DNA from 3 places in the Pseudohaliea sp. genome. Region 2 is predicted to be linked to each of the others. Evidence: predicted binding sites of a transcription regulator. Region 2 holds the regulator's gene; each other region holds the start of a gene.
The links. Region 2 encodes LexA, which represses DNA repair genes until DNA is damaged. Its sites were predicted from a motif close to ACTGTNTNTANANACAGT; they were not measured.
Positions count from the first base shown of each region.

Region 1: recA (recombinase RecA) is a predicted target of LexA. The motif match lies at 1,481-1,498, and genes of this name have one in related genera.
Region 3: imuA (translesion DNA synthesis-associated protein ImuA) is a predicted target of LexA. The motif match lies at 1,254-1,271, and genes of this name have one in related genera.

Region 1 covers NZ_JBTOLW010000004.1:79,752-83,017, forward strand. The annotation lists gene ACX93N_RS03560 (regulatory protein RecX) at 1-265, opposite strand, end outside; gene recA (recombinase RecA) at 378-1,430, opposite strand; gene ACX93N_RS03570 (M14 family metallopeptidase) at 1,612-2,646, opposite strand; gene ACX93N_RS03575 (glutamate--cysteine ligase) at 2,643-3,266, opposite strand, start outside.
Region 2 covers NZ_JBTOLW010000002.1:154,952-158,217, forward strand. The annotation lists gene ACX93N_RS01960 (CsiV family protein) at 1-436, shown strand, start outside; gene ACX93N_RS01965 (S-methyl-5'-thioinosine phosphorylase) at 414-1,160, opposite strand; gene ACX93N_RS01970 (DUF6763 family protein) at 1,395-1,709, shown strand; gene lexA (transcriptional repressor LexA) at 1,792-2,394, shown strand; gene ACX93N_RS01980 (hypothetical protein) at 2,458-2,712, opposite strand; gene ACX93N_RS01985 (hypothetical protein) at 2,830-3,266, opposite strand, start outside.
Region 3 covers NZ_JBTOLW010000001.1:242,183-245,448, reverse strand. The annotation lists gene ACX93N_RS01130 (LPS-assembly lipoprotein LptE) at 1-186, shown strand, start outside; gene holA (DNA polymerase III subunit delta) at 186-1,190, shown strand; gene imuA (translesion DNA synthesis-associated protein ImuA) at 1,294-2,025, shown strand; gene ACX93N_RS01115 (OsmC family protein) at 2,103-2,537, shown strand; gene ACX93N_RS01110 (DUF2788 domain-containing protein) at 2,565-2,771, shown strand; gene ACX93N_RS01105 (DUF885 domain-containing protein) at 2,851-3,266, opposite strand, start outside.

The sequences.
Region 1 (3,266 bases), on a different contig from region 2:
GCTCCCGCAGCTCGCGCACCAGGCGGAGCGGCCCGTAGCCGCGCTCGCTCCGCTGGCGCACGTAGGCCTCCGCGAAGCGGACGTCGCTCTGCAGGCCGTCCCGCGCCAGCTGTGCCAGCGCGGCCTCCAGCACCTGCGGCGCGAAGCGCCGTCCCAGTTTGCGCAACAGTTCCTGCCGGCTGTGTTCTCGCCGCGCGAGCAGGTCCATGGCAGCCTTGCGGGCCGCTACGGGGTCGCGTTCACTGTCGTTGCCTGTGGAGGCCATGGGCGAAAGGATAGCCAAGATACAAAAAAAGGGTGCCGGGGATGAGAGTGGGTGCTGTGGGTCCCGGCACCCTGGAGACACGCGCCGCCCGGAGGCGGCGCTACGGTTGTGTTTACGCCTCGCCGCCCGCTTCGCTGTTCGCCGGCGCCTCGGCCGGCGCATCCGCCGCGGGCTTCTTCACATCAAGCACCTGCTCGCGGATCTGCGTCTCGATTTCGCTCGCCAGGGCCGGGTTGTCCTCGAGGAACTTGGAGGCGTTGGCCTTGCCCTGGCCGATCTTGTCGCCCTGGTAGGCGTACCAGGCGCCGGATTTCTCGACCAGGTTGAGCTTTACGCCCCAGTCGATGATCTCTGCCATGCGGTTGATGCCGCGCCCGTAGGTAATCTGGAACTCGGCCTGCTTGAAGGGCGGCGAGACCTTGTTCTTCACCACCTTCACGCGGGTCTCGTTGCCGACCACCTCGTCGCCCTCCTTCACCGCGCCGATCCGGCGGATGTCGAGGCGGACGGAGGAGTAGAACTTGAGCGCGTTGCCACCGGTGGTGGTTTCCGGCGAACCGAACATGACGCCGATCTTCATGCGGATCTGGTTGATGAAGATCACCAGGCAGTTGGTCTGCTTGATCGTGGCGGTGAGCTTGCGCATGGCCTGGCTGAGCAGCCGCGCCTGGAGGCCGACGTGGCTGTCGCCCATCTCGCCCTCAATCTCCGCCTTCGGCGTCAGCGCGGCGACGGAGTCGACCACGAGCACATCGACGGCGCCGGAGCGCACGAGCATCTCGGCGACTTCCAGCGCCTGCTCGCCCGTGTCCGGCTGGGACACGATGAGGTCATCCACCTGTACGCCGAGCTTCTCGGCGTAGCTGGGGTCCAGGGCGTGCTCGGCATCGACGAAGGCGGCGGTGCCGCCGGCCTTCTGCGCCTCGGCGATGACCTGCAGCGTGAGGGTGGTCTTCCCGGAGGACTCCGGACCGTAGATCTCACAGATGCGGCCCTTGGGCAGGCCGCCGATGCCGAGCGCCACATCGAGGCCCAGTGAGCCTGTGGAGATGGCCGGGATGGCGACCCGCTCCGTGTCGCCCATGCGCATGACCGTGCCCTTGCCGAACTGGCGCTCGATCTGGCTGAGGGCCGCTGCCAGGGCCTTTTCCTTGTTCGCGTTCATGTCCACTCTCCGTCGCTCCCGATGGCCGAAGCCGTCTGCTGCTATTAACTACTGTATATATCCTCAGTGCTTTTCAGGGCAATTGCAAGAGGTTCGGGCCCTCAAATCCGGGCAGAAGCCGACCGTGTCGCCCAAACCGGCCTGAAAAGGCGACAGGTCCACAGGCCGGCGCCGGGGAAGGCTAGGCGGCGATGGGCTGGCCGTCGTCAGCGACGGCGTAGAACAGGCAGTCGGACTGGGCGATGCCCGCGTTGGTGGTGATCATGAACAGCTTCAGCGGCTGCGCGGGGCGGAGTTCACCGTCCTCGATACGCACCAGCCGGTCGACGGCGCAGGCCCCCGCCGCGTCGACGGCGCGGAACAGGCGGGCGGGGACGCCGCCGGTCCAGCCGAGCACCACATCGGGCCCGACGCTGCCGAAGTTGTGGTGCTCGATATCCGGCCGCAGCGTAATGTCGTGCCCGGCACAGGGCCGCGGCGCATAGGTGAGGCTGACCCCGTCGCGAAGCTCGAGGCGCACCGGGTCCGCCAGGCGCTCCAGGCCGCGCTCGCGGGCCCCCGCGGCGAAGACACTGTCTGCCGCCGCGTAGCGGCAGAAACCCTCGAAAGCACAGCGGTCGGCAGCCGCATCGAGGCGGCCGCCCACCTCGATGGTCACCGTGGGACAGCGATGGTCGCTGATCTCCATGAGCGCGCCCAGGTCGAGGTGCGAGATGATCAGGCGCCCGGTAAACAGCGCCGCCAGGGCATCGTGCTGCCGGTCCGGGAAGGTACAGACGGCGAAGGACGGCCCGGACCCCGACGTGTTGTGCATGTCCACCAACGCTTCAGGGCGATGCAGCCGCAGCAGTTCGAGGATCTCCGCGGCCAGCTGGCCCTGGGCGTCGTCGTAGGGCGGTCGGAAGCAGCGGTTCAGGTCCCGGGCCCGGGGCAGCATGCGGTGGGTGAACAGCGGCTCGGTGAGGGCGGCGGTCACCGAGGCGACGATGCAGACCAGGTTCACCGCCGGCCGCTCACCGGCGCGCAGCCAGCGCCAGAGCGCGCGGGCGCCGGAGGGCTCGTTGCCGTGCAGCAGGGTGACGAAGGCGCGGCACCGGCTGTCATCGGCACCGCTGATGAAGAGACAGGCCGGCCCATCGAGCCAGCGCAGGAACGCCTCGACGCTGTCGCCCACCGCCGCCGGTTCCGGGTCGCGCAGGAAACGGAAGCGTCTCACAACGGCCACTCCGCCACCGGCCGGTTGCTGTCCGCCAGGGCCATGAAGCGCTTCAGCATCTCGTGCTGCGCATCCGGCGTGGGCAGGCCGCCGTCGAGGCCGTGCAGCGTGTCCAGCTGCCAGGTAGCGCCGGTCTGCCGCGCCGCCAGCCGCGCACCGATGACGCCCAGGTAATGGCTGACCTCCGCCGCCGGCGTGCCGATGGCGGCGAGCCCCTCGGCAGCCACGGGCAGGCAGGCCTCGAGGAGTTCCGTCACCGGCGTTTCCTCGAGTCCGTGCTGATCCTCCCGTGGCCAGACCAGCTTCGCCTCGAGGCCGTGCTGGGCAGCGCGGTAGAAGTTGTACTCGGCGATGTGGAACGGCAGCGCCGGCAGGATGCGGTTGATCCGCGGCCTGAGCCCCTCGGCGAGGCCGACCAGGAAGGCTGCGTTGGCCACCATGTCCACGGGCGTCGGCCCCGCCGGCAGCGAGCGGAGCTCGATGCGCAGGTGGCCGCCGTCCGCCGGGTCGTAGACAGGCCGGTTCCAAAGCCAGACCGTGGACAGGTGAAGCCGAAGCTCATCCAGCGACGGCGCCGGCCCCGCCTCGCCTTCACCACAGATGGGCAGGAGCGGCGGATA
Region 2 (3,266 bases):
CCTGGCGGAGGGCACTCCGACGCGGGATGGCCCGCCGCGGCCGGGCCCGGAAGGGGAGGAAACCGCAGACGCTCAGCGGAAGGGGCTCCTGCCCGGGGAACCAGGGCTGGCGGCACGCGCGGCAGGAAGCGCGGAACCGGGCGCGGGGGGCGATACACCAGGAGCGGAGCCGGGTGCGAAGAGCCAGCGCCTCCCGGAAGACCCGAACGCCGCCGGCGGCTGGCCCTGGCGTCACAGCATCGTGCTAGAGGCCGAGCGGCGCATGCGCAGCGAAGAAACGCATTACCTGGACCATCCGCTCTTCGGCGTGGTCGTGCGCCTCGAACCGCTGGCGCCCGCGGAACTCGAGGCCCTGGGCGAGCAACTCGCGGACCCGGCCTGGGCCGAACGCCACGGCCGCGAAGGGGCCCTGCCTAGACCCGACGACGCGCCGTGAGGAAGGCGCGCAAGAGCGCCGCCACAGCACCCGCCTCCCGGGCCAGCACCTCGCCCATCGCCGCCAGCGTGAGCGGCTGATCGTCCAGCCCGGGGGCCGCATTCACGACCATGCAAATGGATGCATAGGGCAGCTCGAGCTCCCGGGCCAGTGATGCTTCCGGCATACCGGTCATGCCCACCAGATCGCAGCCGTCCCCCCGGAGCCGACGGATTTCTGCAGCCGTCTCCAGCCGCGGCCCCTGCGTGACGCCGAGAACGCCGCCGTCGCGACAGGCAATCCCCGCTTCCTGCGCGGCCATGAGCAGTGCCCGGCGCAGTGCCGGGTCGTAGGGCTCGGTGAAATCGCAGTGGCGCACGGGGCTGTCACCCCCGTCGTCTACCGTGTGCTCTCGACCCCAGGTGTAATCGATGAGCTGGTCCGGCAGCACCAGCCGCCCCGGGGTGCAGGCCTCGTGGATACCGCCCACGGCATTGACGGCGACCACGGCGGCCGCTCCCAGTTCGCGCAGCGCCCAGAGGTTGGCGCGATAATTGATGCGGTGCGGTGGCAGGGCGCGCGGCTTGCCGTGGCGCTGCAGGAACAGGACCGGCACGCCTTCGACAGCCCCCTTCTCGACCGGTCCGGAGGGTGGCCCGTAGGGCGTCTCGGGCGTCTCGCCGCCGGTGGGCTCGAAGCCGGCCAGCTGGTCGATGCCCGTCCCGCCGATGATCGCGACGCTCACCGCACCACCCGGGCAGGCTTAGACATTTTTAGCATGACACTGGGACAGACCACGGAGCTTCTCCTATAAGCGGGTGCCGCCGCCTGTCCGAGGCGACGCACAGGTTCCTGATTGTAAAAGGAAAAGGGCCGCTCCGGGCGCACCATCGGCGCCGGTCGGCACGCCTCGGGTGCCGTGCGTTGTTCGTGGACAGCGGCCCCCCACCTGCTAACTTTCTGAGAGGAGGACGATAGCATGACTCTTCACAGGCCGGCCATCGGCCAGTGGTACAAGGAAGCAGAGAGCGCCGCCCTGTTCGAGGTCGTCGCCATCGACGAGCACAGCGGCGGCATCGAGGTGCAGTACCTCGACGGTGAGATCGCCGAGTTCGATAGCGAAAGCTGGGGGGAGCTGGTTCTCATCCAGGCAGTGGAGCCGGAGGACTGGCGCGCCCCCTTCGAGCTCAGCGACGAGGACGGCATCGACCCGGACGAACCGCTTCACCTCGGCTGGGGCAACCCGGTCAACAGTATCGAGCCCGAGGGTACCTGGGAACTCGAGGACTACTGACGAGCGGGGCCCGACGGGTGCCTTGCAGGTTGCACGCTACTGTATATAATTCCAGTGGTGTACGCATGCACAGGACAGCCCCATGGCCAAGCTTACCGCCCGCCAGCAACAGGTCCTGGACCTGATCCGGCGCCACATCGACGACACGGGCTACCCGCCCACCCGCGCGGACATCGCCCGGGAACTCGGCTTCCGTTCCGCCAACGCCGCGGAGGAACACCTCAAGGCGCTCGCCCGCAAGGGCGCGATCGAAATCATTCCCGGCGCCTCCCGGGGGATCCGTCTGCCGGAGGAGCGCGGGCTGCCCATCGTCGGTCGCGTCGCGGCGGGCAGCCCGGTGCTCGCGGAGGAACACATCGAGGATTACTGCGAGCTGCCGGCGGATTTCTTTCGCCCCGCCGCCGACTATTTTCTTCGCGTTACCGGCGACAGCATGGTGGGGATCGGGATCCGTGACGGCGACCTCCTCGCCGTGCACAGCACCAGGGTGGCCAGCGATGGCGACGTGGTCGTCGCACGCCTCGATGACGAGGTGACGGTGAAGCGCCTGCGCCGCGGGCGGGAGCGGCACCGCCTGCAATTACTGCCAGAAAACCCGGATTACACGCCCATCGAGGTGGACCTGCGGGAACAGGCATGCGTGATAGAGGGGCTGAGCGTGGGGGTTGTGCGCCGCGGCACCTGAAGCGCCGGGCCGGGTGGGGAAGGGGGGGAAGGTGGCGCGGCACTTCCGTGCAGCGCCGCTGCGTCAGTGCAGGACCCTGGGGGTTTCCTGCTCGACTTCCTCCTCGATTTCGACCTCGGCCTGGTCCGTGAGTTGGGCCGTGGCCTGGATACCCGCCTGGATCATGGCCTTGGCCACCTCCAGGCAGTGATCCATGACATACATGCGCGATTCATCGGAAAACTGGATGCGCAGGAGCGGCGGGGCATCTTCCCCGGCCCGTTGCAGCACGACTTCCCCGTTCCCCAGATCGACGATCTCCAGCAGGGATGTGGACACTCGGCAGACCTCGTTTGCGCAATGTGTACGTCAATGGTAACAGTGTCCCGGAGGTGGGCCAACACGCCCCTCCCTCGCCGTTCCCTGCCGCCTTCGCTGCCCGAGCCCGCGCCCGTGTCAGCTTTCTTCCAGCGAATCGTTCATCCGCGCCAGGGTCTCTGACAGCGCCCGGTGCCAGGCCCGCGCCTGCGCCGGGTCCGGCATGCCCCGCTCGGCGGCGAGGAGATTCCCCGGCATCCGCGACCGCACCGGCAGCGTCGCCGGAAGCGGCGCCAGCAGCGCGGCGAGCCAGCCCTCCCGCTCGAGTTGAGCGAACTCGCGCAGCTCTGCGGGCAGGGCCTTGCCCGCCGCCGGCTCCGGGAGTTCATCACAACAGCGGGGGGGCGGACCGTCCGCCTCACCGGTGGGGTCCAGCACCGCCAGCAGGTACCAGCCGTAGGCCGCCAGCAGCTGCTCGCGCACCCCCGGCGCATGCGCCGCATCGAGGAGATCGGCCGGCGCGGCGCCCGTCGCGCGCTGCGCCTCCCAGCCGTCGATGAGCAGGCGCGCCAGGT
Region 3 (3,266 bases), on a different contig from region 2:
CGCGACGGCGAGGGCGCCCTGGTCATGGGCCCGGAGACGGCCCAGGTCGCCAAGCAGATGGAGAACGATCCGCGCAACGTGGTGGGCAAGGCGGAGGAGATACGCATCCTCCGCGACGAGATGCGCGGGGAACTGGCGCAGCAGATCATCCGCCGCATCGCCTTCTTCGCCGCCAGCAGCGGCTGATGCGCATCACCCCGGAGCAGCTCCCGGCCCACCTCGCGCAGTCGGTGCTGCCTGTCTATCTCGTCAGCGGCGACGAGCCGCTGCTGGTACAGGAATGCGCCGACCAGCTGCGGGCCGCGGCCCGCGCCGGCGGCTGCAGCGAGCGGCAGGTCCTGGACGCCGACGGCCGCGACTTCGACTGGCAGGCCCTGCGCGACTGCGCGGCGAACCTGTCGCTCTTCGCCGAGCACAAGCTGGTGGAACTGCGGCTGCCGGGCGGCAAGCCCGGCACCGAGGGCAGCAAGGCGCTCTGCGAGTACCTGGAACTCGCCGACCCCGGCGACCGCCTGCTGATCGTGGCCGGCAAGCTCGACAGGAACGCCGGCAATAGCAAGTGGTACAAGGCCATCGACCGCGCCGGCGGCACGGTGCAGGTGTGGCCCGTGCGGCCGCGGGAACTGCCGGGCTGGCTCGAGCGGCGCATCCGCGGCGCCGGCATGCGCATCGACCGGGACGCCCTCGCCCTGCTCGCCGAGCGCGTCGAGGGCAACCTCCTCGCGGCCCTGCAGGAGATCGAGAAGCTCAAACTCCTCGGCACAGACCACATCACCCTGGACGCGGTCACCGACAGCGTCCTCGACAACGCCCGCTACAACCTCTTCGCGACCATCGACGCCGCCCTGGCCGGCGACACCGCTCACGCCCTGCGCATGCTGCAGGGGCTGCGCGGCGAGGGCGTCGAGCCGGCGGTGGCCTGCTGGGCCGCCAGCCGCGAGGTGCGCCTGCTCGATGAGCTCGCCCGCGACATCGCCGGCGGCCAGCGGCCGCAGCAGGCCCTTGCGGCGCGGCGGGTCTGGAAGTCACGCATGGGCGTGCTGCAGGCGGCGCTCGGCCGCCACGACCCGGCCAGCTCCGCCGCGGCCCTGTCCCTGGCGCTGGCCGCGGATGCCGCCGCCAAGGGCTACGGCCCGGGCGACCCCTGGCTCGCCCTGGAGCAGCTGCTCCTGCATATCGCCGGCCCGTAGCGACCTGTCGCCTTTTCGGGCAGGTCATTCCCGGCCAGCTTGCGCTCCCCGGCAACGGCGACTACTGTACAGGCATACAGTATTTGTACAGGGAGAGCACACCATGAACGATGCATTGCGCGAAGTCGTCAGCCGCCGCGACACCTGGCTCGGCCGCGATGGCCAGCCGCTCTTCGGCGGCGCGCCGGCAAACAGCGACCACCACGGCCGGGACACGCTGGCCACGGGCTATGCCGCCCTCGACGGTGCCCTGGTTCACGGCGGCTGGCCCCTGGGCAACACCGTCGAACTGCTCAGCGATAGCAACGGCCTCGGCGCCATGGGCCTGTTCCTCCCCGCCATGGAGCGGCTGAGCAGCCGCGGCCGCTGGCAGGTCTTCATCGCCCCGCCCTGCACGCCCTATGCGCCGCTGCTCGCCGCCCGCGGTATCGACACACAGCAGGTACTGCTGGTACACCCGCGCAGCCGCGAGGACCTGCTCTGGAGCACCGAGCAGGCCCTGCGCAGCCCCACCTGCAGCGCGGTCTTCAGCTGGCTCGGCGCCGGTGACTACCGCTACGCGGAGCTGCGCAAGCTGCAGCTGGCGGCCACCGCCGGCGACAGCCTCGCGGTCCTGTTCCGGGCCACGCCCGCGGCCCAGGCGCACGCCCCGGCGCCCCTGCGGCTGCAGCTCCCGGCCTATCGCCAGGTGCACCTGCTCAAGCAGCGCGGCGGCCGCCAGGGCATCGACGTCTCCCTGCCGGCCAGCGACGATGTACCCGGCCAGCCGCAGCTGTGGGAACTGCCGGCCTTCACGCCGGCAGCGGCAAGCCCCGCCGCGGCCCCCGTGGCCTAGTGTCGCACCGGGTAGCGACGGCGTGGCACCATGGGGTATAAATCCGCCGCATTCACCGGCTGCCAGGGAGGCATCCCATGCAAGAGTTACCCCATCACTACACCGTATCCGCCAGCGCCGGCGACAATGACAACGTCCTGGTCCAGGCCACGGACCTGCCGGAGATCGTCACCGCCGCCCCCGCCGAGTTCGGCGGCCCGGGCGACCGCTGGTCCCCGGAGTCCCTGCTCATGGCCGCCGTCGCCGACTGTTTCATCCTCAGCTTCCGCGCCATCGCCCGCGCCTCGAAGCTCGAGTGGACCGGCATCGAGTGCAGCGCCACCGGCACCCTCGACCGCGTCGAGCGCGTCACCCGCTTCACCGAGGTCCAGGTCAGCGCCACCCTGCGCATCCCCGCCGACACGGACCCGGAGAAAGCCGACCGCCTGCTCCACAAGGCCGAGCAGTCCTGCCTTATCACCAACTCCATGACCGCCAGCACCGCCCTCACTACCGAGGTCGTGAGCGAGTAAACGCACACAGCCAAGACGGACCACCCCATGGACCAATGGCTATCGGACTACGGCGTAACGCTCGGCGTCGGCGGCCTGATGCTGTTCATGGTGTTCATCGTCTGGGACCTGGCGCGGCGCAGCAATGCCGGCCGCCTCGGCACCTTCGTGCTGTTCATCGCCCTCGCCATGGGCATCGTGGGTTTCCTGATCAAGGGCGCGATCACCTACCTGCTGGAGCACGGCGGGCTCTAGGCGGGATCCAGGCGGGATCCAGGCGGAACCCGGGCGGGAAAAGGCGCGCGGCCGCCCGGCCGCGCGCCCGGGGGCGGCCTCAGCCTGCCCGGGTCTCCTCGACGAGGCGCTCGATCTTACGCTCGAGGATCGACAGCGGCACCGGGCCGTCCTTCAGTACCTCGTCGTGGAAGGCGCGGATATCGAAGCCGTCGCCCAGGGCGCGGCGCGCCTCCTCGCGCAGTTCCATGATCTTCAGCTTGCCGATCATGTAGGCCGTGGCCTGGCCCGGCATGGCGATATAGCGCTCGATGGCCTTCACCGCGTCACCCTCCGGGTTCGGCGTGTTCTCGAGGAGATAGGCGATCGCCTCCTCGCGGCTCCAGCGCTTGCTGTGGATGCCGGTGTCGACCACCAGCCGGCAGGCGCGCCAGAGCTCCATGGCCAGCCGGCCAAAGTCGGAGTACGGGTCCTCGTAGAAGCCCATGTCCTTCGCCAGTTCCTCCGTGTAAAGGC